Regions from separate parts of the Massilia sp. TWP1-3-3 genome, predicted to be linked through region 2. Evidence: predicted binding sites of a transcription regulator. Region 2 holds the regulator's gene; each other region holds the start of a gene.
The links. The regulator FNR, encoded in region 2, switches genes on or off when oxygen is low (the NO sensors DNR and NnrR bind a similar motif). The targets are predictions, from matches to a motif close to TTGATNNNNATCAA.

Region 1: the regulator FNR is predicted to act here: its motif matches at 3,391-3,404, upstream of ACP7D4_RS03375 (XrtA system polysaccharide chain length determinant).
Region 3: the regulator FNR is predicted to act here: its motif matches at 6,685-6,698, upstream of ACP7D4_RS03335 (serine protein kinase).

What each region holds. Positions count from the first base shown of each region.
Region 1 covers NZ_JAFCWX010000003.1:14,088-23,521, forward strand. The annotation lists gene ACP7D4_RS03360 (FAD-binding oxidoreductase) at 1-1,130, opposite strand, end outside; gene ACP7D4_RS03365 (N-acyl amino acid synthase FeeM domain-containing protein) at 1,145-1,888, opposite strand; gene ACP7D4_RS03370 (EDSAP-1 family PEP-CTERM protein) at 2,199-3,134, shown strand; gene ACP7D4_RS03375 (XrtA system polysaccharide chain length determinant) at 3,491-5,035, shown strand; gene ACP7D4_RS03380 (XrtA-associated tyrosine autokinase) at 5,051-5,833, shown strand; gene ACP7D4_RS03385 (TIGR03088 family PEP-CTERM/XrtA system glycosyltransferase) at 5,910-7,097, shown strand; gene ACP7D4_RS03390 (glycosyltransferase family 4 protein) at 7,134-8,198, opposite strand; gene ACP7D4_RS03395 (polysaccharide deacetylase family protein) at 8,417-9,310, shown strand; gene ACP7D4_RS03400 (AMP-binding protein) at 9,348-9,434, opposite strand, start outside.
Region 2 covers NZ_JAFCWX010000009.1:18,949-28,382, forward strand. The annotation lists gene ccoS (cbb3-type cytochrome oxidase assembly protein CcoS) at 1-67, shown strand, start outside; gene ccoN (cytochrome-c oxidase, cbb3-type subunit I) at 159-1,586, shown strand; gene ccoO (cytochrome-c oxidase, cbb3-type subunit II) at 1,600-2,214, shown strand; gene ACP7D4_RS10775 (cbb3-type cytochrome oxidase subunit 3) at 2,216-2,395, shown strand; gene ccoP (cytochrome-c oxidase, cbb3-type subunit III) at 2,388-3,371, shown strand; gene ccoG (cytochrome c oxidase accessory protein CcoG) at 3,368-4,747, shown strand; gene ACP7D4_RS10790 (FixH family protein) at 4,762-5,295, shown strand; gene ACP7D4_RS10795 (hypothetical protein) at 5,304-5,525, shown strand; gene fnr (fumarate/nitrate reduction transcriptional regulator Fnr) at 5,684-6,445, opposite strand; gene ACP7D4_RS10805 (DEAD/DEAH box helicase) at 6,470-7,723, opposite strand; gene ACP7D4_RS10810 (hypothetical protein) at 7,776-8,318, shown strand; gene ACP7D4_RS10815 (sensor histidine kinase) at 8,381-9,434, shown strand, end outside.
Region 3 covers NZ_JAFCWX010000003.1:1,952-11,385, reverse strand. The annotation lists gene prsT (XrtA/PEP-CTERM system TPR-repeat protein PrsT) at 1-739, opposite strand, end outside; gene ACP7D4_RS03350 (SDR family oxidoreductase) at 990-2,051, shown strand; gene ACP7D4_RS03345 (SpoVR family protein) at 2,053-3,438, opposite strand; gene ACP7D4_RS03340 (DUF444 family protein) at 3,435-4,595, opposite strand; gene ACP7D4_RS03335 (serine protein kinase) at 4,637-6,601, opposite strand; gene ACP7D4_RS03330 (TonB-dependent receptor) at 6,811-8,940, opposite strand; gene ACP7D4_RS03325 (pyridoxamine 5'-phosphate oxidase family protein) at 9,104-9,434, shown strand, end outside.

The DNA of each region.
Region 1 (9,434 bases), on a different contig from region 2:
ACGCGTGCCAGCAGCGCGCCCATGCGCAGCTTGCGCTCGTCGATGAAGCGCGTCTTGGCGGCCGTGCGTTTGAGCGCACTTTTCAGTGCCGCGCGCGCCGCCGCGACCTGTGCGGCACTCCCCGTCAGCGCGCCCGACACCGCCCACGCGCCCACCCCGGCCAGCTCGCGCATCTGCGCGCGCAGCGCCTCGGGTACGCTGGAGGCGCCACCGGCGAGCTCGCGCGGAAAGAGCTGGCCGCCCGACAAGACCCGCAGGTCGTTGCCAATGTGAACGATCGAGCGCAGCGTGCCATCCATGCGCAAGGGCCGCAGCGCATCGATCACGGGGCCGATGTCTTCGTGCCGCGCAACGGTGCACAGGAAGTGGTTCAGGCAGGCGGCCTGGGGCATCAGCCACAACCCGATCTGGGTCACGATGCCCAGGTTTGACTGGGTGAATATGCCGTCGAGAAACGGGCCCACGCCGTACGGGAAGATATGGGTGGCGCGCGCTTTCGGGTAGTGGCCAAAACCGGTCTGCAGCACGTCGCCATTGGCCAGTACCACCTGCATGCCCGAGACGTGCTGCAAGCGGTTGCCGTAGGGCGAGTGGCCGAAGCCGCGCTCGAGAATATTGCCCATCAGGCTAGTGTCCGGGCCGGCGCCGGTGCAGTCCATCCACAGGTTCAGGCCTTGGTCGCGCAGGTAGTCCGACAGTTGCTGCTGCGTGACGCCCGGTTCGATCACGGCATACGCCAGTTCGGCGTCGACCTTGATGATGCGGTTCATCCGCGAAAGCTCGACAATAAGCTGGCCGTTGCCCACCGCGCAGGCATCGCCATAGCCCCAGTTACGCCCGGTACTGACGGGGTAAAGCGCAATGCCGTGCGCGGCGGCCAGGCGCACCAGCGCCACCACTTCGGCGTGCCCGCCGGGGTAGACCACGGCCAGCGCTCGCGTGCTGCGCGACGCGGTGCTGCGCGCGTAGCGTTCGAGCGTGAGCTCGTCGGACAGGACATACCCGGGGCCGACGATGTCGCGCATGGCGCGGAGCAGCGGTGCATGCCTTTCAGTGCCGGGCAGGTCGCTAGCGGGCTCGATGGGGCTGGCGTCCTGGTGCTGGTCTGCAGGGGCGGCGGTGGTGGTCATGGCGGTCATGGCGGTCAATTCCGGCCGGTCATGAGGCGCGAGGTGATGCCCGGTTCATCCCAGATGGGGAAAAAATACGGATAGAACGAGCGCTCTTCGCCGTGCTGCTCCATCAGGCCGCCCCACTTGCGGATCATGGCGCCCATCTCCGACAGCGGCAGGCGCAGCAGCACGGCCGGCGCGCCCACGCGCGTGCACTGGCGCTCCTCGCCGAAATCGGAAAAGCCCAGCATCCGTTTGTAGAACATCACGTGGCGCGGGTTGACCTCGATCACATAGTCGGTGTAGCCGTGGATGTTATGCGCGTAAATATATGAAATATGGATCAGCGAGGCGAACACGCGCTTGGTGACGCCCTTGTCGATGGCCAGGCGCGACGGCTCGCACAGGCGCCGCCCCTGCAGGCGCAAGCCTTCGAGCTTGTCGCCAAAGTTTTCGTCGGCCGGCAGCGTTGTTTCGCTGTCCAGGCACAGGCTCATCGTCCCCACCACCACGCCGCCCGTTTCTGCATACAGGGTGATCTTGTTCGCTTCGTGCGGCTCATTGGCGTCGACCGAATAGCCGCGCCAGCCGTACATCTTGCGAATCAAGAGACTGGCCGCTTCCCGGCGACCGGCCGAGTTTGCCATCCTGATATGAAACACCTGGAGGTCCAATGGATGGTCCAGGTCTGGCGGCGTACCGCTTTCGCCGATGCACAAATCGCGCATTCCGGTGGGCGATGCGAACGTGGCGATGGCGAGATCCTCTTTGATCATGTTGTCTTCCTTCCAGGTGAGCGTTTTAGCACCGCTTGCCGGCGCGAACGATATGTTGTCAAGGTCAGACCGGCCCATCCGTACGGAAGTTCCCCTGTGGCGAGCTTCTACTATTGCGCGCGAACAAATTGGCAGCGTCGGAAAAATTGGCAGCGGCCCCGCCGGGGCGGCGTTGGCGTCTGGAATTCTTTGTAAGGTTATGATTTTTAAGGAAAAAATGGACTGGCATGGATGCTGCATAGAGACAGTTGCGGCGGCCTGATGTGCGCCCCAAGCTTTCTCGTTATTTATCCCCACCGGAGATCGATCCATGAAACTTTCACGCAAAACCTTGGTCATGTCGGCTGCGCTGGCCACCTTGTCCGTCGGCCTGATGGGCAACGCCCGCGCCGATGCCTTCGCCCAGTCCATCCTTACCATCAACAACTTCCGCCTGCTGCACGCCGACGGCTCCGCTTATGTGCCGGCTGACTTCGACGTGCTCGACGGCGTCAATTCAGCCCATGCGCGCGCCAGCCTGAACGGCGTCACCTCGGTCGCTACGCCGCAGGATTTTTCCATCCTGTCGGGCCTCAATCCCGACGTCGCCCACCAGTTCGTCGGCTTGCCCAATCCACCGCGCGGCGAAAACGACTACACCCCGTTTCCCTCGCCGCCACCGGTGCCGGGCACTTTCGGCTACGCCGACCAGTTCCTGACCGGCAGCGCCATCGCCGTTGGCGGTCGGCCTGCCGGCGCTACCGCGCAAACGCGCGCCGACGCTTCGCTGCAATCGGCAGGCTCCGCTTCGGGCGACTCCGACGTTGGCACCTCGACCACGTTCAGTTTCACCATGGGCGACGCCGACACCATGACGTTCGCCTTTGACGCCACCCCGTTCACCCAGGCCTACACCACCGCCGGCCCCGTCACCAACGCCATCGCACGTCTGTCGTGGAGCTTGAACATTGTCAATCTGACCACAGGCGCGCTGGTACTGTCCTACCAGCCGGGCGCGCTCAATGGCGACGCCAACGTCAGCCGCACCGGCACCTTTGCCGGCCTGTCCACCTACAACCCCGGCAGCGGCTTTTTCACCACCACCACCCCGCTGCTCAACGGCGAGGACACCTATCAGCTGACGGTGCAGCACAACACGCTGGCCAATGCGCTGCAGGGCGCAAGCGTGCCTGAACCTGGCACCTTGGCCATCTTCGGCCTAGGCTTGCTGGGCATGACGGCCTTCAAGCGCCGCCGCAGCGCCTGAGCGCGCAGTGAGCAGTACCCGTCCGCGCTGTGCGTGGACGGGGTATCTGACGACATCGTGGCCCAAGCGGACGTGGCCACGCCAGGGCGTTCGATTCCGTGTTGCGGTTTGGGCCTGCTGGGGATGCGAGCGCCAGATTGCCGCTGGAAGCCCTGATGCCACTGCCAGCCAGTAGGCATTTTCACCCGGCCAGGGCGCGCACTGTCCGGGATTTTTTTCTTGGCGAACGCTGCGCCGTGGTCGAGGAAAAAGCCTTTTGACGGTAATCAACGGCCCCGTGACTAGCAATATTTCCTGGTTTCTACGGCCATATAATCGGATGGGTAGCGAAGTCCCTTCGCGCTTCGAACCGCTGCATGACAAACGGAGAACCGCACGATATGGAGGACCTCATCAGCCAGTTGCTTTCACACGTGCGCGGCATCTGGAAATACCGCTGGTACGCGATCGCCATCATGTGGATGGTTGCCGTGGCCGGCTGGGCAACCGTCTTCACGCTGCCCAACGACTACCAGACCAGCGCGCGCGTGTATGTGGACACGCAAAGCATCCTGAAACCCCTGTTGGCCGGCATGACCAGCATGCCCAATGTCGAAGAACAAGTGTCGATCATGAGCCGTACGCTGCTCAGCCGACCCAATCTTGAGCGCATCATGCGCATGACCGACATGGACGTGCAGGCGACGACGCCGCGCCAAAAGGAGGAGTTGGTCGCCCAGCTCATGGCCAATATCAAGATTACCGGCACCAACACCCACGACATCTACACCATCAGCTACGCCAACAAGAACCCCAAGCTGGTGCGCGACGTGGTGCAGTCGCTGCTGACCATCTTTGTCGAAGGCAGTTTCAAGGGCAAGAAGAACGATTCGCAGCAGGCTGTCCAGTTCATCGACGAACAAATCAACAGCTACGAGCAGCGCCTGGTGGCGGCCGAGAACTCGGTCAAGCAATTCAAGCTGCGCAACGCCGGGCTGTTGCCGCGCCTGGGCGCCGATTACAGCGCCCAGCTCGCTGCAGCTGCCGACGCGCTCGGCACGGCGCGCCTCGAACTGGCCGAGGCCGAACAGACGCGCCAGGCCATCGCTGCCCAGATCCGCGGCGACGCCCCCAAGCGTGGCGGCAAGGTGCGCATCAATAATCCAGAGCTCGACGCCCGCATCGACACGGTCAACAAGAATCTCGACATGCTGCGCCTGCAATACACGGAGCAGCATCCCGACATCGTCGCCGCCCGCCGCCTGCTCGGCCAGCTCGAAGCGCGCAAGGTCGAGGAAAGCCGGCATCCGCTGTCCGACAGCGACCCGGGCCGCAACTATAGTCCCATGCTACAGCAGCTCAAGGTGGCGCTGACCGAGGCCGACGCCAGGATCGCGGCTATCCGCGTGCGGGTGCTCGAATACAGCGCGCGCCATGCCCGCCTTGAAGAGCAAAGCCGCGCGGTGCCCGAAGTGGAGTCGCAATTGTCCCAGCTCAACCGCGACTACGAGATCAACAAAGACAACTATCAAAAGCTGATCAGCAAGCGCGAGGCGGCCAAGCTGTCGGGCGAACTGAGTTCCACCACCGAAATGATGACGTTCAAGATCATTGATCCGCCTACGTTGCCGGTCACCCCGTCCGGCCCCAACCGCCCCTTCCTGTACTCGATGGTCATGCTGGCCGCACTGGGCGCGGGCGCCTTTGCCGCCCTCCTGATCAGCCAAGCCCGGCCCACCTTCGCCGGCCCGGGCATGATGCGCGAGCTGACCGGGCTCAACGTGCTCGGTACCGTGTCGATGAACTGGACCGCAGCCGAGCAGCGCCGCCGCCGCCGCGGCCAGTACCTGCTCGGCCTGTCATTTTCCACGCTGCTGCTGGTGTACGGCAGCGTGCTGGCATCTTCCCTCATCATTACTTAAGCGCCGAGGTACATTATGGACATTCCCGGGCCCCAAGCGAGCGCCTCGTTGCAACTGGTGGCGCCGGGCGAACCCGACCACTTGCGTTACGTCGACATCAACCTGGCGCGCTTGCACCAGATGGGCATGGTCACCCACGACGCCGGGCGCACCAACGCCGCCGAAGATTTTCGTATCATCAAGCGCCCATTATTGCGCAACGCGCAAGGGGCGATCAGCAGCGGCCTGAAAAACGGCAACCTGATCGTTGTCACCAGCGCCTTGCCGGGCGAAGGCAAGACCCATTGCGCCGTCAACCTGGCCATGAGCATTGCCATGGAAAAAGACCACACGGTGCTGCTGGTCGACGCCGACGTGGCCCGGCCCTCGGTGCTGCGGGTGCTGGGCGTGCCGGCCGCGCCCGGGCTGATGGATGTGCTGCTCGACGACACCACCGGCCTGGCCGACGTCATTTTGCGCACCAATATTCCCACGCTCAGCCTGCTGCCAGCGGGGCGCAACAACAAGCATGCCACCGAACTGCTGGCCAGCCAGACAATGAGCGCCCTGCTCGACGAGATCGCCACGCGCTACCCCGAGCGCATCGTCATCTTCGATTCGCCGCCCCTGCTGCTGACCTCGGAAGCGAGCGTGCTGGCAGCGCAAATGGGCCAGGTCGTCATGGTCATCGAGGCGGAAACGACGACCCAGCGCGAAGTGCGCGAAGCATTGCGGCGTCTGGACAACTGCCCGCGCGTGGACTTGATCTGCAACAAGGCGCGCGCCTTTGCCGGCGACTACCACGGCTACTACGACTGAACGGCAGGCACGCATCGGCACAGGATTCATCGGGCGCGGCCCTCCCGCAGCGCCGTCTTTCACTCGGAGTGACACCATGACAGTCTCAGAACAGCCGCGCCTGATCGTGCATCTGGTCCAGCAGCTTGACGTCGGCGGCCTCGAAAACGGGCTCATCAACCTGATCCGCCACATGCCCGCCGAGCGCTACCGGCACGCGATTGTCTGCCTGAAAGATTATTCCGCGTACCACGCCCACATCAAGTCGCGCGGGGTGGAAATCATCAGCTTGAACAAGCGCGAAGGCAAAGATTTTGGCCACTACCTGCGCATGTTCCGCACCCTGCGCGCCTTGCAGCCTGACCTGATCCACACGCGGAACCTGTGCGGTATCGAAGGCCAGCTGGTGGCCGCGCTGGCCGGCGTCAAGCTGCGCGTGCACGGCGAACACGGGCGCGACATGAGCGACCTGTACGGCAAGCGCCTCAAGTACCGCTTGCTGCGTTTGCTGTTGCGCCCGCTCATCGGCCACTTCATTGCCGTCAGCAGCGACCTGGAGGAATGGCTGATCGACAGTGTGGGCGCCGAGCCCGAGCGGGTCTCGCAAATTTCAAATGGCGTTGACAGCGTCCAATTCCACCCGCGCCTGGGTCCCCCGGCGTCGGTCGGCCCGGCCGGCTTCATGCAGGACAATGCCTTTGTGATTGGCAGTGTCGGTCGCATGGATGAGGTGAAAGATTATCCGACGCTGGTTGAAGCCTTCCTGCGCCTGATCGCGTCGCCCCATCCGGCGCACCAGCGCATGCGTCTGTTAATCATCGGCGACGGCCCGCAACGCGCCGCCTGCCTCGACATGCTGGTGCGCGCCGGCGCCGCCCACCGCGCCTGGTTGCCGGGCGAGCGCACCGACATCGCGCAGATGCTGCGCGCCATGGACCTGTTCGTCCTGCCGTCGCTGGCCGAAGGCAGCTCCAACACCATCCTCGAAGCGATGGCGACAGGGTTGCCGGTGGTAGCCACTGCCGTGGGCGGCAATCCGGTGCTGGTGCATTCGGGATTTACCGGTATCTTGGTGCCGCCGCGCACGCCCGACCTGATGGCCGCCGCGATCGCCGATTATTGCCGCATTCCGGAAATGGGCGCGCGCCACGGCATGCGGGCGCGCAGCCAGGTCATCGCGCGCTACAGCCTGCCTGAAATGGCGCGCGGTTACACGGCCGTGTACGACGCTTTGACGGGCCAAGCCTCACCGTGCCAGGGGGGGCAAAACACACCACCGGCGTGACGGCGCCGCCGGGCCGGCCGCTTGCACGGACCTGACTCACAGCGCCACCGCCTTGCTGTCGACAAGACCGGCATAACAGGCGGCCAGTTGCCCGGCGGCGCGCTCCCAGGTGTAAGGGCGCACCAAGTCGCGCACGCTGGAGCGTGCCGGCGGCGCGGCGATCAATTCCAGCAGGGCCTGCTTTTGCGCGGCAGCATCGCTCCATGCCACTTGACGCAGCGCAAAGCCGCCTTCGGGCAAGTCTAGCACGCTCGACGAGCTCATCACCACGGGAGTACCGGCGGCCAGCGTATCGAACACCGTGCGCGCGCAGCCGTCGCCCTGGCATGGCAACACCAGCACCGACGCGGCCGCGTAGGCGCTGGCCAGCATGTTGGGGTCGTGTTTCAAGCCGCCCAGGCAGGTCACGCCGCGCACCGCGCGCAGCTGGCGCAAATAGTCCTGGTCGCGCTCGCGCGCTTCGCCCAGCAATACGAACGGCAAGGCCAGCTCGGCGAGCACCTGAGCCATGCCAAGCTGGTTCTGGTAGGGCGAGATGGCGCCGGCCATCAGCACGAACGGGCCGGCAATGCCGGTGCGCAGACGAAACAGATCGCCGTCGGCGTCGAACAAATGCGCGCTCACACCGTTCGGAAACACGCGAATCTTGGCGCTGTCGATCAAAAAGCCTTCTTCGATCGCTTTCTTTTCATTTTCGCCCAGCGCCACGACGGCGCTGGCCAATTGCAGCGAACGCCGGGTCTGCGCGTAAGTACTTTGCACCGACCAGGCGGTCTGCTTGCCCATCTTGTGATCGGCCAGGCGCGCATGCTCGCCGCAGCTGCGGTCCCAGCCGGCCGAAATGAGGGGCGAGAGCACCACCGGCACGCCCAGTTCGGCCGCCGCTTCGACGATGCGATGGTTGCCGCCGCTGGCGGAAAAGACGTGGATCAGATCGTAGCTGTCAAGGTGGGTGGGGTCGGCGCCCACCAGCTCCACCGTCAGCGCGTTGCCGTCGACTTGCTGGAGTGCATTGAGCGCGCGCGTCGTTTCGCGTACCTGGACCTGCAGCGCGGCGTCGCGCTGGAACAGCATGGGATAGGAAAGAATACCGATACGCATGAAAGCCTCCGCAGCTGCACTGTCGTTCGCGCCACGGTCGGGGGCGCCCCGGATGCATGTCGGGCCAACATGAGAACGCTCAACAGCCGTGCCGCCGCGCCGGTCTAATATTGCCTCAACATAAGAATTGAGTGTACCGACGCCCCGTTCTTCATTCTTGACAGGAATCAAGACTTTCCCGCCAGAACCGCCGGCACCACGTCACGACAGGCCACGCCATGCAAGTACCGCTCTCGATCCTGATGTACCGGCGCGTAATCGCGCGCCCGGACCCACTATTTCCCGACATTATCGAGGCGGACCGCTTCGCCCAGCATTTGCGCTTGCTGCGGCGCTGGTTCCAGGTGTTGCCGCTCGAGCAAGCCGTGCGCCGCCTGAAGGAACGTTCCCTGCCTTCGCGCGCGGCCTGCATCACCTTCGATGGTGGCTACGCCGACCACGCCGACGTCGCACTGCCACTGCTGCAGCGCTTCGGCCTGCCGGCCACGTTTTTCGTCGCCACCGGCTACCTCGACGGCGGCTACAGCTGGACCGACGCCGTCATCGAACTGGTGCGCAATGCGCCCGGCCCGCGCCTGAACCTGGCGCGCTGCGGCTTTGGCGCCTACGATGTGGCGTGCCCCGTGCGCCGGCGCGCCGTGATCGACATGCTGCTCGCCGCGCTCGGCACGCTGCCGCCCGTCGAACGGCTCGAGCGGGTGCATGCGATGGCGCGCCGCACCACGCCCACCATGCTCAGTTCCGACCAGTTGATCGCCCTGCACCGGGCCGGCATGGATATCGGCGGTCAGACCGTCAACCAGCATTCGCTGGCCACGCTGTCGAACGCGGAAGCGCGCGCCGAAATTGGCAATGGCCGCGCCCGGCTGGAAGAAATCGTGCAGGCACCGGTGCGCCTGTTTGCCTATCCGAACGGCAAACCGGGCGAAGACTTTGAAAAACGCCACGCCAACATGCTGCGCTCGGCCGGCTTCGACGCCGCCGTGACCACCGCCAGCGGCGCCGCGCGCGCCGATTGCGACCCGTATGAATTGCCGCGCTTTACGCCTTGGGACCGCAGCAGCGGCGGCTTTTTACTGCGCATGGGCAGCAACCTGCTCAGCGCCGCTTGAAGCGGGCAAGCCGCTCCCCATGCCGGGCTCAATTCACTCATTTGTATTGCTCGCTGCGCGCGCCGGGATGCTGCGTCAGCGCTGCATGCTCGCCTTCCCCCGCCGTGCCCGCCAACCGCCCCGG
Region 2 (9,434 bases):
CGACAGCGGCCAGTTCGACGACCTCGATGGTCCGGCCCTGCGCATCCTGCACGACGACGATCTTTGATCATCTGGCCGTTTTTGATTCACATCAAGGATTTATTGTCTCCAGAAAACTACTCTTCTGCTGTCATCGGAGTATTTATCAGGAGAGCGTTTTGGACAAAGCTTTAAATTACAACAACAAGGTCGTCAGGCAGTTCACGATTGCGACCGTCGTCTGGGGCGTGATCGGCATGCTGGCGGGGGTGTTCATCGCCGCCCAGCTGGCCTGGCCAGCCCTCAATTTCAACATCCCATGGCTGAGCTACGGACGCTTGCGTCCGCTGCATACGAACGCGGTCATTTTCGCCTTCGGCATCAACGGCCTGTTTGCCACGTCCTACTATGTAGTGCAGCGCACCAGCCAGGTGCGCCTGTTTTCGGACGCGCTGTCCGCCTTTACCTTCTGGGGCTGGCAGGCGGTGCTGGTGCTGGCCACCATCACGCTGCCGATGGGTTTCACGCGCGGCAAGGAGTACGCCGAGCTTGAGTGGCCGATCGCGCTCTTGATTACGGTGGTCTGGGTCACCTACGCGGTGGTGTTCTTCGGCACCCTCATCAAGCGCAAGGTCAAGCACATCTACGTGGCCAACTGGTTCTTCGGCGCCTACATCATCGCCGTGGCTCTGCTGCACGTGGTCAATGGCGCCTCGATGCCCGTCACGTTCTGGAAGTCGTACTCGGCCTACGCCGGCGTGCAGGACGCGATGATCCAGTGGTGGTACGGCCACAATGCGGTCGGCTTCATCCTGACCGCCGGCTATCTGGGCATGGTCTACTACTTCATTCCCAAGCAGGCCGAGCGTCCGGTGTACTCGTATCGCCTCTCGATCGTCCACTTCTGGGCGCTGATCTTTACCTACATGTGGGCCGGCCCCCACCACCTGCATTACACCGCGCTGCCCGACTGGACCCAGTCGATCGGCATGGTGTTTTCGCTCATCTTGCTGGCGCCTTCGTGGGGCGGCATGATCAACGGGATGATGACGCTGTCGGGCGCCTGGCACAAGCTGCGCACCGATCCGATCCTCAAATTCATGATCGTTTCGCTCTCGTTCTACGGCATGGCAACCTTTGAAGGCCCGATGATGTCGATCAAGACCATCAACGCACTGTCGCACTACACCGACTGGGGCATCGCCCACGTTCATGGCGGCGCGCTCGGCTGGGTGGGCTTCATCACGATGGGTTCGATCTACTATCTGATCCCGCGCTTGTCGGGCAAGAAGGAAATGTACAGCACCTCGCTGATCGACCTGCACTTCTGGGTCGCCACCATCGGCATCGTCCTGTACATCGCCTCGATGTGGATCGCCGGCGTGATGCAGGGCCTGATGTGGCGCGCGGTGAACCCGGACGGCACGCTGACCTATACCTTCGTCGAAGGCGTGAAAGCGACCTATCCGTACTACGTGATCCGGGTCTCCGGCGGCGTTCTGTACCTGACCGGCATGCTGATCATGGCGTACAACACCTTCCAGACGATGCGCGGCACCGTCGGTGCGGACGCGAAGATCCCGTCCCTTTTACCTTCACACGCTTAAACCAGGAGCCATCATGAAATTTTCCCATGCGTGGATCGAAAAGAACCCCTGGCTGCTGATCGGACTGATCTTGCTGGTCATTTCCGTCGGCGGCCTGGTGGAGATCGTTCCCTTGTTCTTCCAGAAGTCCACCACCGAGCCGGTGGCCGGCCTGAAGCCGTATTCCGCGCTGCGCCTGACGGGCCGCGACGTGTACATCCGCGAGGGCTGCTACAACTGCCACTCGCAGATGATCCGGCCGTTTCGTGCCGAGACCGAACGTTATGGCCACTACTCGGTGGCCGGCGAGTACGTCTACGACCACCCGTTCCAGTGGGGCTCCAAGCGCACCGGGCCGGATCTGGCGCGCGTGGGCGGGCGTTACAGCGACGACTGGCACCGCAGCCACCTGGACGACCCGCGCTCGCTGGTGCCGGAATCGAACATGCCGGGCTATCCATGGCTGGCGGCCAACAAGCTGGTGCCTGAAGACGTGCTGCCCAAGATGCGCGCCATGAAGCGCCTTGGCGTGCCGTACTCGGAAGAAGAGATTGCCCAGGGTCCGGCCACGCTGGCCGACAAGACCGAGCAGGATGCGCTCATTGCGTACCTGCAGGGCCTGGGCACCCAGATCAAGACAAGGAAATAAGATGGAACATATTTTCGATAGTGCGAGCAGCATCATGACCGTGATCAGCTTCGTGACCTTCCTCGGCATTTTGCTGTGGACCTTTGCACTGCGCAGCAATGCCGACTTTGCGATCCAGGCGGCGCTGCCGTTTGCCGACGACGCCCTCGATGATGGCGTGCAGGAGAAGCGCCATGTCTGATTTTACCCACGTATTCTGGGACCTGTTCATCGTCGTCATCACGCTGCTGTCCGTGGCCGGCTGCGGCATTTTGCTGTACTCGCAGTCGCTGCACAAAGTTGCGCCCGACGCGCCGAGCGACGGCACCACCGGCCACGTGTGGGACGAAGACCTGTCCGAGTTGAACACGCCGCTGCCGCGCTGGTGGATGTGGCTGTTCTACATCACCATCGTCTTCGCGCTCGCTTACCTGTTCCTGTATCCGGGCCTTGGCAGCTATGCCGGCAAGCTTGGCTGGAAGTCGAGCAGCGCCTACACTGAAGAACTCAGTAAAGCCGACGCCGAATACGGTCCGCAGTTTGCGCGCTTTTCCGGCCAGCCGATCGAGGTGGTGGCGGCCGACCCGAAGGCGCATGCCATCGGCGAGCGCCTGTTCATGACGTACTGCGCCCAGTGCCACGGCTCGGATGCGCGCGGCAACAAGGGTTATCCGAACCTGACCGACAGCGACTGGCTGCATGGCGGCACGCCGGAGATCATCAAGACGACCATCATGAAGGGGCGTCACGGGGTGATGCCGCCAATGGGCGCGGCGGTCGGCTCGGATGACGATATCGTCAACGTTGTCCAATACGTCAAGAGCTTGTCGGGCGCCTCGCACGATCCGATCAAGGCGGTGTTCGGCAAGTCCAAGTTCAGTGCCTGCATGGCTTGCCACACCGCCAGCGGCGGGGGCAACCAGGCCATCGGCGCGCCGAACCTGACCGACAAGGTCTGGCTGTATGGCGGCAGCGCCGACACCATCATGGAAACCATCCGCAAGGGGCGCGACAACCAGATGCCGGCCTTCGAGGACTTCCTGGGCGCCGACAAGGTGCACGTGCTGGCAGCTTACGTGTGGAGCCTGTCGAACGACCCGGCCGGCACCAAATCTGCCAGCATCACCGCGGCCAGTCCTAACGCGGCCAGTGACAACGCGGCAGTGGCTAAAAAATGAAGCAGTCCAGTCCAAAGGTGATCAAAATGTACGCGGCGCGCGAGGAGATTTATCCGCGCGAGGCGAAGGGCCGCTATGCGACCCTGCGCTGGGCCTGCGTGTGGATCACGCAGATCGTGTTCTACGGTCTGCCGTGGCTGACCTGGAACGATCGTCAGGCGGTCCTGTTCGACCTGGCCGCGCGCAAGTTCTACATCTTTGGGTTGGTGCTGTGGCCGCAGGACTTCATTTACCTCGCTGCGCTGCTGATCATCTGCGCCTGGCTGCTGTTTTTGGTGACGGCCGTGGCCGGGCGCGTGTGGTGCGGCTTTGCCTGTCCGCAAACGGTGTACACCGAAATTTTCATGTGGATCGAGCGCAAGATCGAAGGCGCGCGCAGCGCCCGCATCCGGCTCGACCGCCAACCCTGGACGCTGGACAAGATCTGGCGCAAGAGCGCCAAACACAGCGCCTGGTGGCTGGTGGCGCTGTGGACCGGGATCTCGTTCGTCGGTTACTTTGCGCCCATGCGCTCGATGATGGCGGGCATTGGCGCGCTCAGCCTGGGGCCGTGGGAATGGTTCTGGATCGGCTTTTACGCGCTCGCCACCTACGGCAACGCGGGCTGGCTGCGCGAGCAGGTGTGCAAATACATGTGCCCCTATGCGCGCTTCCAGAGCGCCATGTTCGACAAAGACACGCTGATCGTTACCTACGACCGGGAACGGGGCGAGCCGCGCGGCGCGCAAACGGCCGAACGCACCAAGGGCGACTGCATCGACTGCACCCTGTGCGTGCAGGTGTGCCCGACCGGAATCGACATTCGCAATGGCCTGCAGTATGAATGCATCGGCTGCGCGGCCTGCGTGGACGCTTGCAACGGCGTGATGGACAAGATCGACCTGCCGCGCGGGCTGATTCGCTATTCGACCGACCAGGCCATGGAAAAGGGCTGGTCGGCGCGCCAGATCGGCGCGCACATCGTGCGCCCACGCGTGCTCATTTACAGCGCGCTGCTGGCCCTGATCGGCATCGGCTTTGGCACCGCGCTGGCGCTGCGCACCCCGCTCAAGCTTGACGTCATCCGCGACCGCGGCTCGATGGGGCGCGAAGTGGGCGACGGCGTGATTGAAAACGTGTACCGCCTGCAGGTGATGAACACCGGCGAAACGGCGCATCGCTTCCACATTGTCGTCAGCGGCCTGCCCGGGGTGCGCCTGGCCGACCAGGAAGAAGTGCTGCTCGACGGCGCCAGCACGCGCGCCGTGCCGGTGCGGGTGCAGACCGAACGGGCAGCCCTGACGGGCGGCTCGCATGCGATCATGTTCGAATTGAGCGCGCTCGACCAGCCCTCGCTCAAGGTCACCGAAAAAGCCGTATTTATCGTACCGAGATAATGAAGGAGAACCGCATGCAAACTGCTTCCCAACCCAGGCTGCGCACGGCGCCGCCATGGTATGCCCAGCGCTGGCCATGGCTGCTGATGCTCGGGCCGGCCGTGGTCCTGGTGGCCGGCGGCTACACCGGTTACCTGGCCTATACGCGCCAGGACGCGATGGTGGTCGACGACTATTACAAGCAGGGCAAGGCGATTAACCAGGACTTGCGGCGCGACCGCGTGGCCAGCGCCCAGCGCCTGTCGGTGGCGCTGCACTACAACGCCGGCGCGCATGCGATGCAGGGCGAATTGACCAGCTTTGGGCAGCCGGTCACGACCCCGTTCAGGATCGGACTGGCGCATTCGACGTTGCCTGAAAAAGACATTTTGCTCGCCGTGTATCCAGATGCACAGGGGCGTTTTTCGGCGCCGCTGCCGGCACTGGAGCAGGCACGCTGGCAGGTGAATGTGGAAGGGGGCAAGCGCGACTGGCGCCTGGCCGCCGAATGGCAATTTCCGGCCCAGCAGTCGATGACGATCGACGCCGATGCGGCCATTGCGCCATGAGGCAGGGCATGAAGCGCCTGGCGATGGCGGTGCTGTGGCCATCGTTCCTGGCCGCGGCGCTCGCTGAAGGCTTTTTCTTCTCGTGGGTCGAGCCGGAAGCGCTGTCGTCGCTGGCGCCGATGGCGGTCTACAGCATCGGGTTTTTCTTCTTCTGGACGTTTTGCACGCTGGCCGGCTTGCTGACGGGGTATTTGATCGTGGTGCCGGACGATGGAAAGGCGCCGTTTTGAGTCGTCGGGTCCCATGGGGCCCAAGTGACCAACGACGGCCGGCGCGTGAACGCGGGGGCGACGATTGGCGGCAATGGAACGGTTCAACTGAGCCAATGTTCCATGGGTCCGTCGCGTGCGCGACGACGATGTGGGGGGACTTTTACGGGTAGCCTGACTCAGGCCATCGGGCTGCACTGCGCGGTACCGGCGGCCATCGCCTTGAGCATCACCGGGTCGAGCAGCGTCACTTCGCGCTTGTCGACCTTTAACCAGCCCTGCTTTTTGAAGCGCGACAGCAATCGACTGATGCTTTCAATGGTCAAGCCCAGATAATTGCCAATATCTTCACGCGACATGCGCAGCTGAAAGCTGGTCGGCGAATACCCGCGCGCCGCGTAGCGCGACGACAAATTGACCAGAAACACCGCAAAACGCTGCTCGGCGCGCATATTGCCCAGCAATAGCATGACGTTTTGTTCACGCGTGATTTCCTGGCTCATGATGCGGTGAAAGTGACGCAGCAGCGTCGGCACCTGGCCGAACAAGTCTTCAAGGCGGGTGAACGGAATCTCGCACACTTCGCTATCCTCGAGCGCCACTGCGTCGCAATGGTGGCGGTCGCCGCTGATGGCGTCCATTCCCAGCAATTCGCCGGCCATCTGAAAACCCGTAATCTGTTGTTCTCCGGCCGCATTGACCTGGTAAGTCTTGAAATGGCCGAAGCGAATCGCGTACAAACTGCGAAAAGGCTGATCCATTTGGTACAGGCGCTCGTCGCGCAAAATGCGGCTGCGCTTGCCAATGATCTGGTCCAGCCGACTCAGTTCGCCCTCGTCGAGCCCCATGGGAAGGCATAATTGGTGCATGCTGCATCCTGCGCAGCTTGCTTTCAAGACGTTGATATTTAATACAGCTGCAGGGGGATTCGGTTGATTCATTCAGTCATCATACTTCATCGCAGCTTATCGGGTTTTTAAAAAGCGGACATCCACGTGCAAAACATCGCCCGTCACCTTGGCCTTTTTCGCCTTCTTCGGCTTCTTGACGACCTGGCCTGCCGTATCGGTCAGCGGCACCCGGTGCTCGGGCGAAAAGCCGGGCTCTTCGATGCGTTCCAGGGTTTGCCGCGTGAACATTTCAATGGCGGCGAGCAAGTCCACCTCATCGGCGCATACCAGCGACACCGCCTGGCCCGCATTGCCCGCGCGGCCGGTGCGGCCGGTGCGGTGGATATAGTCTTCGGCCACGGTGGGTAAGTCGAAATTGACCACTTGCGGCAAGTCATCGATGTCCAGCCCGCGCGCGGCGACGTCGGTTGCCACCAGTATCTTGCACTGGCCCGCCTTGAAACGCTCCAGCGCCCGCAGGCGCGCCGGCTGCGCCTTGTCGCCGTGAATCGCGTCGGCCGCCACGCCATTTGCCGCCAAGGTGTCGACCAGTTGGTCGACACCCTTGCGCGTCTTGACGAACACCAGCACCTGGCCCCAGCGCAGCTTGTGCAACAAATGCAAGAACAGTTCCGGCTTGCGTTTTTTATCGACCGGCACCACCCACTGCCGAATCCGCTGCACCGTGCTGTTGCGCGCGCTAACTTCAATGCTCAGAGGGTTGTTCAAGAGCTTGCCTGCCAGCGCGCGGATCTCGTCGGAAAACGTCGCCGAAAACAACAGGGTTTGGCGCTTGGCGGGCAGGGCGGCAAAAATCTCATTCAGTTCGCGCGAAAAGCCCAGGTCGAGCATGCGGTCGGCCTCGTCGAGCACCAGCGTTTGCAACTGGTCGAACTTGACCGCATTCTGGCGGTACAGGTCGAGCAGGCGCCCGGGCGTGGCCACCAGTACGTCGAGCCCTTTGCGTAGCTTCATCATTTGCGGATTGATGCTCACGCCGCCGTAAGCGACATGGGTGCGCAGCGGCAGGCCGGCGCCATATTCCTTGAAACTGTCGTGCACTTGTTCGGCCAATTCGCGCGTGGGCACCAGCACCAGCACGCGCACCGCGTTGCTGCCCGCCTGGCCGCCTTCCATGGTCAGGCGCTGCAGCAGCGGGAGGGCGAAACCGGCGGTCTTGCCGGTCCCGGTCTGGGCTGCGGCCATTACGTCGCGCCCGGCCAGGACCGGGCCGATCGCCTGTGCCTGCACCGGCGTGGCGCTCGTGTAGCCAAGCGCATCGAGCGTGCGCATGAGCGGGTCGATCAGACCGAGGGAAGCAAACGACATGGGCAAACCTTGCAGCGTTGGGAATGGAGCCGACAGTTTAGCCTGTCCGCCCGTGTCCGTCCCACAAAGGTGGGCCAGCGCGGCCGCGACGCTGCATTGCCAGCCTTCGGCTCAAGGCAATGTGGGGAGCGATGTCTCATCACCGGAAATTAGTCTGGCCCATCTGCATCACGACTTGCTGATTTTGGGACATGGAAATTATGGCGACCGCATTCAAAAAGACGCCGGGTATACGCATTCGGCGCGCTCACTGGCTCGCCTGCTCGAGAAACGGGGTCTGCCGAAAGCGTTTGCGGGCAAGGTCATCCTATGGTCGTGTTTCGGCGGCGCGGCCGCTGGCATGGCGCAATCGCTGACATTCAAATTGTCCTGTCGCGGCTATACGAACGTCCAGGTAGGGGGCTGCCGCTGGATAACGGGCACCATCGTCAACCGTGTGCTGTTATGCCGCAGAAATACCACGCCCGAGAATATAGCCGGTGTGGATGCTCCCGCCGCCATGGAGGACATGATGCGCTACTGCGATAGGACCGTCGACGATGACATTGGCTGGTTTTCCCGCCTCCGTCGGCCCCTGCGGGGTTCTGTCGGATAATGCCGGAAGTCACGGACCGCGCTTGCTAAGCTGCGCCTACGACTACTGACCCGGAACCCCTCATGACCAGCCTCTTTTTCCTGTTTCGCCTCACCGTTTCCTGGATGGTGCTGTATTTCCTGTGCGCCTTGATCGCCAACGACGCGCTGCTGCAACCGATCGGGCGCGACGCCGGCGGCTTTATTGCGGCGACCGGCATGCTGCTCGGCGCCGTGGTCTTGATCACGGCCTTTTCGCACCTGCGCCGGGTGCGCCTGATTACCGGCGAAGTCAACAGCAGCTCGCTGTCGAACCGCCAGCGGCGCCAGATCGAAATCCCGTTCGAAGCGGGAGCCGCCTTCGACCTGGTCGAGGCGGCGGTGCGCGAACTGCCGGGCATCGAGTCGGTCGACAGCGCGCGCGACAGCTTGCAACTGCGCGCCAAGATCAAGCGTATCGACCCTTACAGTGGCGACACGGTGCAAATCCAGTTCACGCGCCACTTGCGCACCCACTTCAACCAGATCCTGGTGACGGTCGCGCCGAATGGCGAGGCCGGCAGCGTGACGCTCATTTGCGAACCGGAGCGCTCAGCCTGGAGCGACTGGTTTTTCGTCGACTTCGCCACCAACCTGGAAAACGCGGAAGCGATCGTGCGCTCGGTTACGCGGCGCGTGGCCGGCCTGCGCCGCGCCGAGCAGGCCAGCGTGGTCCAAAGCGCCACCGAAAAGGAATTGACGGTGGCCAAATTGAGTTTGCTGCACGCCCAGGTCGAGCCGCACTTTTTGTACAACACGCTGGCCAGCGCCCAACTGCTCACGCGCACCGATCCGGCCCGCGCTGACGAGATGCTGGGCAACCTGATTCTATACCTGCGCCATTCGCTGCCGCGCACCGAAGATAGCCTCTCGACCATTGGCGATGAACTCGAACGGGCCCAGGCTTACCTCGACATTCTGAAAATTCGCATGGGCAGCCGCCTGTCGCTGCAGGTCGAGGTCCCCGCTGCGCTGCGCGCCGTGCTGTTTCCCACGATGATGCTGCAAACGCTGGTGGAAAACGCCATCAAGCACGGGCTTGAACCCAAGTCCGGCGGAGGCACGGTGTGGATCCTGGCGCGCACCCACGAGACCGCGG
Region 3 (9,434 bases), on a different contig from region 2:
TTTGCAGATTGGCGACGTCGATCAGCGCCTGGGCATTGTTGGGGCGCCGTTCGAGGATCTTGTGCTGAATCGCCAGCGCCTCGTCGGCCTTGCCGTCGGCGCGCAGCAGGTCGGCCTGGAAGCGCAGGCATTCGATGTCGCCCGGGCTGGCGGCGAGCGCGCGCTTGAGCAGGGCCAAGGCGGTATCGGGTTGCTTTTGCCACATTGCAATGCGGGCCAGACCGAGCAGGGCTTCGGGCGCGTCAGCGTGCAGCTTGAGCGCCTCGTCGAACAGCGCGCGTGCCGGTTCGACCTTGCCCAGGCCCAGCAAGGCGCTGGCGCGCAAGGCCAGCGTGGCCGGGCGCTGAGTTGGCGCCGCATCCGGCGCAATATCGGACAGGATGCGGTCGTACTGGCCCTGCATCAGCAACGACTTGCCCAGCAACAAGGCGACGGTGCCGCTGTCGGCCCCTAAGGCCAGCGCGAGGCGCAACTCTTTTTCCGCCGATTCGGCGTCTCCCTGGTCAAGATAGAGTTCACCAAGCAAGAGCCGCGCAGAGCGGTTGTCGGCGTCGTGCTGGATCACATTCTTGAGCTGGATCACGGCTGCGCGCAGGTCGCCCTTGTCGCGGAATTGGCGCGCTTCGGCGATCATGGTGTCGGGGTCGCTGCCGCGGCAGCCGGCGATGGTAATGCCGAGCGAGACGGCCAGCGCAGCCGCGACTGAGCGCGACCAAAGAGGCTGTTTGTGTCCGGACATGGAATTCTCCTGGGCGATTTGACGGATATCATTGCTAGATTAGGGACACAGCCACGGCACTCTTTGATTTCAAACAACGATTCCCCTTCCACACAAACTTGCGCGCAATCGGTTCCGTATTGCTGCAAATCAAATGCGTAAATCGACCGGCCCGTAAAATTTTCAACAATGCCGTGTGGACGGTGCCGGCCGCAGCCATGCGGCAACTTGGAGGAATGTCAATGAAGCCGTGCCAGATCGAGCGTGCCTGATGGCGAGCGCAGACATGGATCCCGTCGCCTACCGCCATGCGCTAGCCGGCCTGGACGCGCAGCCGCGACGCTGGGTCATCACCGGCGTGGCCGGCTTCATCGGCTCGAACTTGCTGGAAACCTTGCTGCGCCATGGCCAGCACGTGACGGGCCTGGATAATTTCATGACGGGCTACCGGGAAAACCTGGAGCAGGTGCGCTCGCTGGTGCCGCGCGCCGCGTGGGCGCGTTTTCGCTTTGTCGAAGGCGATATCCGTTGTCTGGCAACGTGCAAGCAAGTCTGCCAGGGCGCCGAATTCGTGCTCCACCAGGCGGCGCTCGGCTCAGTAGGGCGCTCGATCGAGGATCCGATCCTCACCAGCGACATCAACATGATCGGTTTTCTGAATGTGCTCGTCGCCGCGCGCGATGCCGGAGTTGCCCGTCTTGTCTACGCGGCGTCGAGCGCGACCTATGGCGACCATCCCGAGTTGCCCAAGGTCGAAGAGCGCATCGGAAGGCCCTTGTCGCCCTATGCGCTGACCAAGCATGTCAATGAAGTTTACGCCGACATGTTCGCGCGCTGCTACCAGACAGAATCGATCGGGCTGCGTTACTTTAATGTATTTGGGCCGCGCCAAGACCCCGACGGTCCTTACGCTGCGGTCATACCGCAATGGTTCAGCGCAATGATCAACAATGCCAGGCTCAATATCAATGGCGACGGAGACAGCAGCCGCGATTTTTGCTTTATCGATAATGCGGTGCAGGCCAATTTGCTCGCCGCACTCACCACCAAGCCAGAGGCCGTCAACCAGGTCTACAACGTGGCAGTCAATGCCAGGACCAGCTTGAACGAGTTATATTGCCTGATGCGCAACATGCTCGACGAGCGTTTCCCCCACCTGGGCGACTACCAACCGCACTACACGGACTTCAGGGTGGGCGATGTGCGTCACTCGCAGGCAGATATTTCAAAAGCCGCCCGGCTGCTGGGCTATCAGCCTAGCCATCGGCTCGACGATGGACTGCGCGCTTCGCTTGACTGGTATATCGCGCACTTGCAGGCGCCGCTTCGCTGACTCACACCGGTGGCCTGCGGGTAGGTAACACCCGCACCACGCCGCGGAAGTCGACCGTATGCAAGGTCACCGGCCGGCGCCACACTTTTGCCACGTAATCCATCACTTTTTCGGCCTGTTGCAATTCTAGACCCCGTCCGTCGCGCAGATAATCGTGGTGCAAGTCGAGGCTGCCGTCGGCCCCCACCTTGGTCACGCTCACGCAGGGAGCGCCGTAGTTGTACTTGGGCGCAAGGATTGCTTCGCGGATTGCACGTATATCGCGGTTGGCGATGCGCGTTTCGCCATCCTTGCGCATTTCGTAGACGAACAAATCGAGTTGGTCGGCCAGTTCCTGATCCAGGTAATTGCGGATGAAGCCAAAGTCGTCTTCCTCACGGACAATTTGGCGAGCCTTTTCCATGCCATGTTTGTCGATGATGTACTCCCACATCGAAAAGCCCAGGTGATAGGGGTTGACCGACAGCGACAGTTGCTGGCCGCTGCCAAAGGGACGCACCACGTCGGAATGCGACTTGACGGCCGCCACGTAAAGGTCGTGCGGCAGGAAATGTGCTTCGCGCAGCAAGCGCGCATGCCAGTAGGACGCCCACCCCTCATTCATGATCTGGCACGCAAAAATGGGATGGAAGTAAAAAGCTTCCTCGCGCACGGCCAGGAAGATATCGCGCTCCCAGTCTTCCATGTCGGGTGCATAGTGCGCGACAAACCACAGCAAGTCGTACTCCGGCTGGGGAGGTAGCGGCGAACGCTGGGGCGCCTCGTTTTTTACCTCCGGCACGGTTTCGCCCGGCAAGCGAGAAAAGCGGTGATAGAACGGATCCGGACCCCGCTCGGCGGGCGGCGCGATGAATTCGGGGTAGCGTGGACGGTGCAGGGCCTGGTTGACGTCGATGTGGGTTTCCAGCGCCAGCGCCGCGTCGAGCACCGCCTCCACGCGCGACTGGCCGTGCGCCGCCAGCGCGCGTTCCAGCCGCAAGGCCCGTGCAGCGCTTTGTTCGAGTATTTTCCCCCCGGCCATGGAAATGAAGCGGGTGAACAGCTGGTTGTTTTTCGCGAAGTCCGCATGGCCAAGCACGTGCGCGGTGACCAGCGTGTTTTCGGCCAGCGAGTTTTGCTCCTGCATGAAAGCGTGGCAAGGGTCACCGGGAAACATCACTTCGAAAATGCGCGAATGGCCCATGTGCTGGCGCACCAATTGATGGATGTAGCGCACCCCGAACGACCAATGCCGCATACGCACCGGCAAGCCGTAGACGGCGATCTCGACCATGAAATTGGCCGGCACCAGGTCAAAGGTGACGGGATAAAAGTCCATCCCCAGTTCGACGGCGAGTGCCTCGATCTGTTCGGCGTACTGCGCCAGCGTCTCTTGCACGGAACTCATGGGCGTGCCTCGGCAGTGTCTGCTTCCACTTCCTTGGAGAAGAACTTTCGCAGGGCGCGCCAGACGTCATCGGGCGCCGACAGGACGCTGCTACTGATCGGCAAGCCGCGCCGCTCCAGTTCATTGCACAAGCGCCGCATTTCCGTTTCCAGCGCGCGCGGCACGCCAGGCAGCGTTTCGACATAGCCGATGTAATTCAACATGCCCCCCAGTTCGCTCAAGGACTGGTTGGCTGCCGCGCGGTCCTCGGTGAAGTTCTCGCCGTCCGAGGCGTAGAACATATAAATGTTGTTGTGCGCCGCATCGAGTTCCTTGCGCACCAGCTCGTTCACGAGACGGAAGGCGCTCGAAGCGATGGTCCCGCCGATGCCCGTGACCTGGAAAAACTCGCGCTCGCTGAACTCCCACGCATGCGTGGTGTGGGCGATAAAGCGCGTTTCCACCTTGGCATACTTGCGGCGGATGCCTTGCAGCGCAAAAAAGAAAAAGGACTTGGCCAGCTTGCGCTCGAGCTGCGTCATGCTGGCCGACACGTCGATGACAAACAGGATGGTCGCGCTGGTACTCGGCCGCACGCGCGTGACAAGCTGGCGAAAGCGCAGGTCGTCATTCGTAAAGGGCACTGGATTCGTTTGCACGGCGCGCCGCTTGATCGCTTCCTTGACGGTGCGCCGCCGGTCCAGCCGCGAGCGCGCGCCGCGCTTGTCCCAGCCTTCGCGCACCAGTTCAACTTCATCGATGCGCGCACCCGGCTTGGGCTGCAGGTCGGGCAGCTTGAGTTCTTCCCAGATCCAGTCCATGACGTCGTCGATGGAGAACTCGAGCAGCAGGCGCACTTCGCCGTTTTCGCTGCCGCCTTCACCCGACTCGCCACTGCCCGAAGAGGGCTCGCTCTGGCCGGACTGGAGCACGTCGCCCGGCTGGCCTTCGCCCTGGCCGGCGCCCGTCTGGCTGCGGCCTTCGGCCAGCTTGAAGCGGGCGTGTTCAAGCATGCGCACCGGCACCTGCACCGTGCGCTCCTGCGGCCCGGTGATGAGGTCTGGGCCGGCGATCAGGTCGGGCAAATGGCTTTGCACGGCTTCGCGCACCTTGTCGTTGTGCCGCAGCCAATCACGCGCTCCGCGCGAAAATAAGTCATACCACCCCGTGTTGATCATCGCTGTCACGCCATGCCTCCTGACCCGCTGGTGACAATCCCTTACTCTTGCGCCAGCAGGGTGGTCACGTAATTGAGCGCTTCGCGCGCGCTGTGGCTGTCGTAGCCGTATTCGTCTACCAGCCGTTTTTCAACGGCGGAAATCTTGGTGCGGATTTCATCGTCCGGCCGCTTGGCCGAGCTGACCAGCCGCAGCACGTCGCGCCGCTGCTCGAACAGATACTGTTGCACCGCGTCGTTTAACTGCAAATGGCTTTCGAGGCTGAACTTGATGCCGCGCTTGTAGGCGCCCATGGCCTTGCGCACGACCTCCTGGCGGAACGACTGCTTGCCCGACTCGGAAATATGGATTTTTTCTTCCACCGCCCGCAAAAAGCGTTCGTCCGGTCGCCTTTCCTCGTTGGTGATGGGATCCTTGATCTGCCGGTTGTCGAGCATGGATTCAACCTCGTCGAGGTATTTGTTCAGCAAATCCTGCGCTTCCTGTTCAAACGACACGAACAAGGCCTTGTGCACGTCTTCCTTGACCCAGCGGTTGTAGAAGTCCTTGCGCGTCAGTACCAGGTAGTCGACCCATTTGCGCTTTTTCTTGGGATCGATGCGCGCGTCGCTTTCGATGCCATCCTTGAGCGCGAGCAGCACGTCCATGGTCGACAGACTCTTGCGGTTGGACTGAATGATCGCGCTCGACAGCGCGTTGATCACGAAACGCGGCGACACGCCCGCCAATCCTTCATCGGGCGCCTTGTCCTTCTCTTTGACACGCCGGACCTCGTTCCGGTTCACGCCATCGACTTCTTCGTCAGCGTGGATGCGGATTTTCTTGATCAGTTCAACGTCTTTTTCGTCGCCGTCCTGGATGCGGCTGAGAATGGCGAATACGGCCGCCGCGTGCAGTACATGCGGGTCGAGGTGAACATCGCGAAAGGCCGGCGCTGCCGACGAAATAAGCTTGCGGTAGATGCGCGCCTCTTCGCGATAATTAAGCGTGTAAGGCACCTGGATGATGACCATGCGGTCGAGTAATGCCTCATTCTCGCTCTCTTGCAGGAACTTGCGAAACTCGGCCAGATTGGTGTGCGCCAGGATGGTTTCATCGAGGTAGATGAGCGGAAAGCGCGACACCTTGACGTTTTTTTCTTGCGTGAGCGTGAGCAGCAAATACAGAAATTCGCGCTTGACCTTGAGAATTTCGATCATCTCGAGCACGCCGCGGCTGGCGGCATACACGGCGCCCGACCATGACCACGCGCGCGGGTCGCCCTCGTCGCCGTACTGCGCCACCTTGGACAGGTCGACCGAGCCGACCAGGTCGGCCAGGTCGGCGGTGGTGGGGTCATGCGGGGCGTAGGTGCCGATGGCGCTGCGCCCCGATTCGGACACGAAAAAACGTTCCACCGGCATCTGCATGAAGTCGCCGGCGAACTGGTCTTCAAGGCGCGCCCGGCAATGCGGGCACACTTCGCCGGTGATGTCGATGCCGTAGGTGTTGCGGCAAGTGGCACGCATGGTGTGCGGCACCAGGTGCAGCGGCGACTCGTGCACCGGGCAGCCGGCGATGGCGTACAGCGCGCCTTCGTCGGTATAACTGTATTCCTCCAGGCCGCGCTTGAGCAAGATGACCAGCGTGGACTTGCCGCCCGACGGCGGACCGAGGAGCAGCAGCAGGCGCCGCCCCACCTCGGAACCGGCCGCCGCCGCCTTGAAGTAATCGATCACGCGTTCGATCGCGTCGTCAATGCCGAACAAATCTTCGTTGAACAGGCTGCAACGGAAATGGCCGTCCTCGTCGCTGGTGCAGGTGGCGCGGATCATGTCCCAGATGTACTGGTGCGACGTGCGGGCGACCTGGTGCGGCGCGGCGGGCAGCACCGCTTCCATAAAGCCGGAAAAAGTGCCGGACCAATGGCCGGCCCGGTGCTCCCTGGTGAACTGGGTCAGGCTGTTCAAGAAGTTCACTTGCTGGTCCGCCAGCCGGTTGCCGTTTTCCTCGCCGGGTGTAATCACGTTTCCTCCGCTAATGGTGGGCACGACGGACATGGCCGCTCGCCGTGCGTCATTTAAGTATCAGCGTGCGTGGCATCGCGCGGCTGACCAGCATCAACGTGCGGGACTGAACCTTTATTTGCGAGGGCGGTCTCAAATGTAGTACGAGCACGCGAAAAAAAGCAAAAAAAAGCGCCCGAAGGCGCCCTTGATGCTCCGGCAAGCCGGCGTTAAAACGTGGCATTCAGGGTCACCCGCAGTGCGCGCGGCGAGCCTGGCGTGATGTTGTTGTTGCCATTGGCCGAAGCCCAGTACGCCTTGTTGAGCAGGTTCTCCACATTGGCCTGCAATTGCAGGTTGTTGTTGACCTTGTAGAACAGCGCCACGTCGACCCGGGTGTAGGCGGGCAGGGTGACGGCATTGTCGACGGCCGCATAAATGCTGTCGCGGTAAGACACGCCCAGGCCCGCGCCCCATTGGCTGTCCAGGTCGTAGCGGTTCCATAGCGAAAACGTTTGGCGCGGCACGTTGGCCAGCGTGGCGCCGGTTAGCGTCGTGCTGCCCTTGATGAACGCCAGCTCGGCGTCCTGGCAAGCGTAGCCGCCCATCACGCTCCAGGCGGCATTGACCTTGCCCGTCAAGCCCAGTTCCACGCCCTTGGTGCGCTGGCCGTCGGCAAGGATGTTTTGGGTAGCATCGTTCGGGTTGGCGATGATGACGTTGGTACGGTCGAGCTTGTAGACGGCGACGCTGGCGGCCAGGTCGGGGCGGATATCCCACTTGGCGCCCAGTTCCAGGTTCTTGAATTTTTCCGGATCGAATGCGGCCACGCGCGCGGTCAGCGAACCGAGCTGGTCGCCGGCACGGGGCACGTAGGCCAGGCTGTAGCTGCCATACAGCGACAGCGCTTCGAATGGCTTGTAGACCAGGCCCAGGCGCGGCGACACTGGCGTGTCGCGCACGCCCAGCCGGGCCAGCGTGGCCGGGTTCTTGTTCTCGAAGTCAACCTTGAAACGGTCGTAACGCACGCCCGCGATGACTTGCCATTGCGGCGACAATGCGATCTGGTCTTGCAGGTAGACCGAGGCCACGGTCGCCACGCCGTGGTTCAAGGCATCGGTTTTCGAGGTGGCGAACAGCACCGGGCCGACGGCGCGCGGATTGCTCAACAGGACGCGGTCGCCCGCAATGGTGCCGGTCTGGCGCACGTTGTCCGTTTCCTGGCGACCGAACTCCAGGCCAGCGGCCAGCTTGTGCTTCACGCTGCCGGTCGCAAGCGTATAAAACAGGTCGGTCTGGTTGAACAGATTGGTGCGCTGCGTGGCGTTGTTGTAGGCGCCCAGCGTCACCTTGCCATCGGCGCCGGCTGCGCTGCTGGCGTAAATATTCTGATAGAACTTGTCGTAGTCGGCGTAGCGGCTGCGGTTGCGCAGGCTTAAGCCGTTGCCGAAGTCATGGTCGATGACGGCCGTGAACGCATCCACGCGCACCCACACGGGGCTCAGTTCCTGGTTGCCAAAGTACATCGACGGGTCGGTGCGGTAAGGACGCCCGGCAAACGAAGGCACGCCGCGGTCGGCCACGCGGTCGTCGCGGAAATGTTCGTAGCCCAGCACCACGCTGGTGTTTCGGCCAGCGCGGATCGCCAGGGTCGGGTTGACGCCGGCGCGCTCGACGGTCACGCCGTTGCGGTAGGTGTCAGACTTTTCCGCCAACCCATTGATGCGGAAGGCGACCTGATCGTTAATTGCCTGGCCCACATCGACGCTTGCGCGCCGGCTGTCCCATGAACCGAGCGTGAGGGAGGCCTCGCGCACGGGCGTCCAGCCCGGTTGCTTGCTGACGCGGTTGATCACGCCGCCCGACCCGCCGCGCCCGAAAATCATCGCGTTCGAACCCTTGAGTGCCTCGACGCTGTCGATATTGTAGAAATCGCGGAAATACTGGACATCGTCGCGGATGCCGTCGACGTAAAAGTCGCCGGTCGAGCTGTTGCCCCGAAACACCGCCGTGTCGCGGTTGCCTTCGCCCTGCGTGGTGACGATCCCCGGCACGTAGCGCACCACGTCATGCAAGCTTTGCATGTTCTGGTCGCGCATCAATTCCTTGGTGATGACCGTGATCGCTTGCGGGGTATCGCGCAGCAAGGTATCGGTCTTGGTTGCCGTGGAGCTGGACTTGACGTTGTAAGTCGCTTCCGCCGTCCCGATCACCTTCACCTCCTGCAACGTTGTCGCGGGCGCGGCCTGGGCGCAAGCGGCGGCGCTCGCCATGGCCAGGGCGCCCGCTGCGACCAGGTGAGCGGCGGCGGCGATCGGCGTAAGACGGGCGCGGGAAGGGAAGGGCGAGTGGCTGGACATGGTCTTGTCTTTTAATGTTAATGAGAATGACTCGTATTATCATTCATATTCCCACGTTTTGCAATGCACAATCGCTTGCCTTCACGTAAGTTCGCGTGCGCACAGATGACAATGACAAGCCGTTCTATTATAAAATTTCCAGAAACCAGAACAAAGGAAGTCCATGTCCGCCTACGACCATTCCAGCCAGATTGCCGAACTGAAGTCGAAGATTCAGTCGATCCGCTTCGCCATGTTCACCACCGCCGACGACAATGGCCGCCTGCTCAGCCGTCCGATGACCAACCAGGAAATGGATGCCGATGGCAACCTGTGGTTCTTCACGTCCAGCGAAACGGACCTGTGGGAAAACATTGCCGTTCATTCGCAAGTGAACCTGAGCTTTGCCGAGCCGGCCGACAATGTCTACGTGTCGATCAGTGGCCGCGCAGAACGCGTGGTCGAGCGCGCCAAGATCAAGGAGATGTGGAACCCGGCCGTGCAGGCATGGTTTC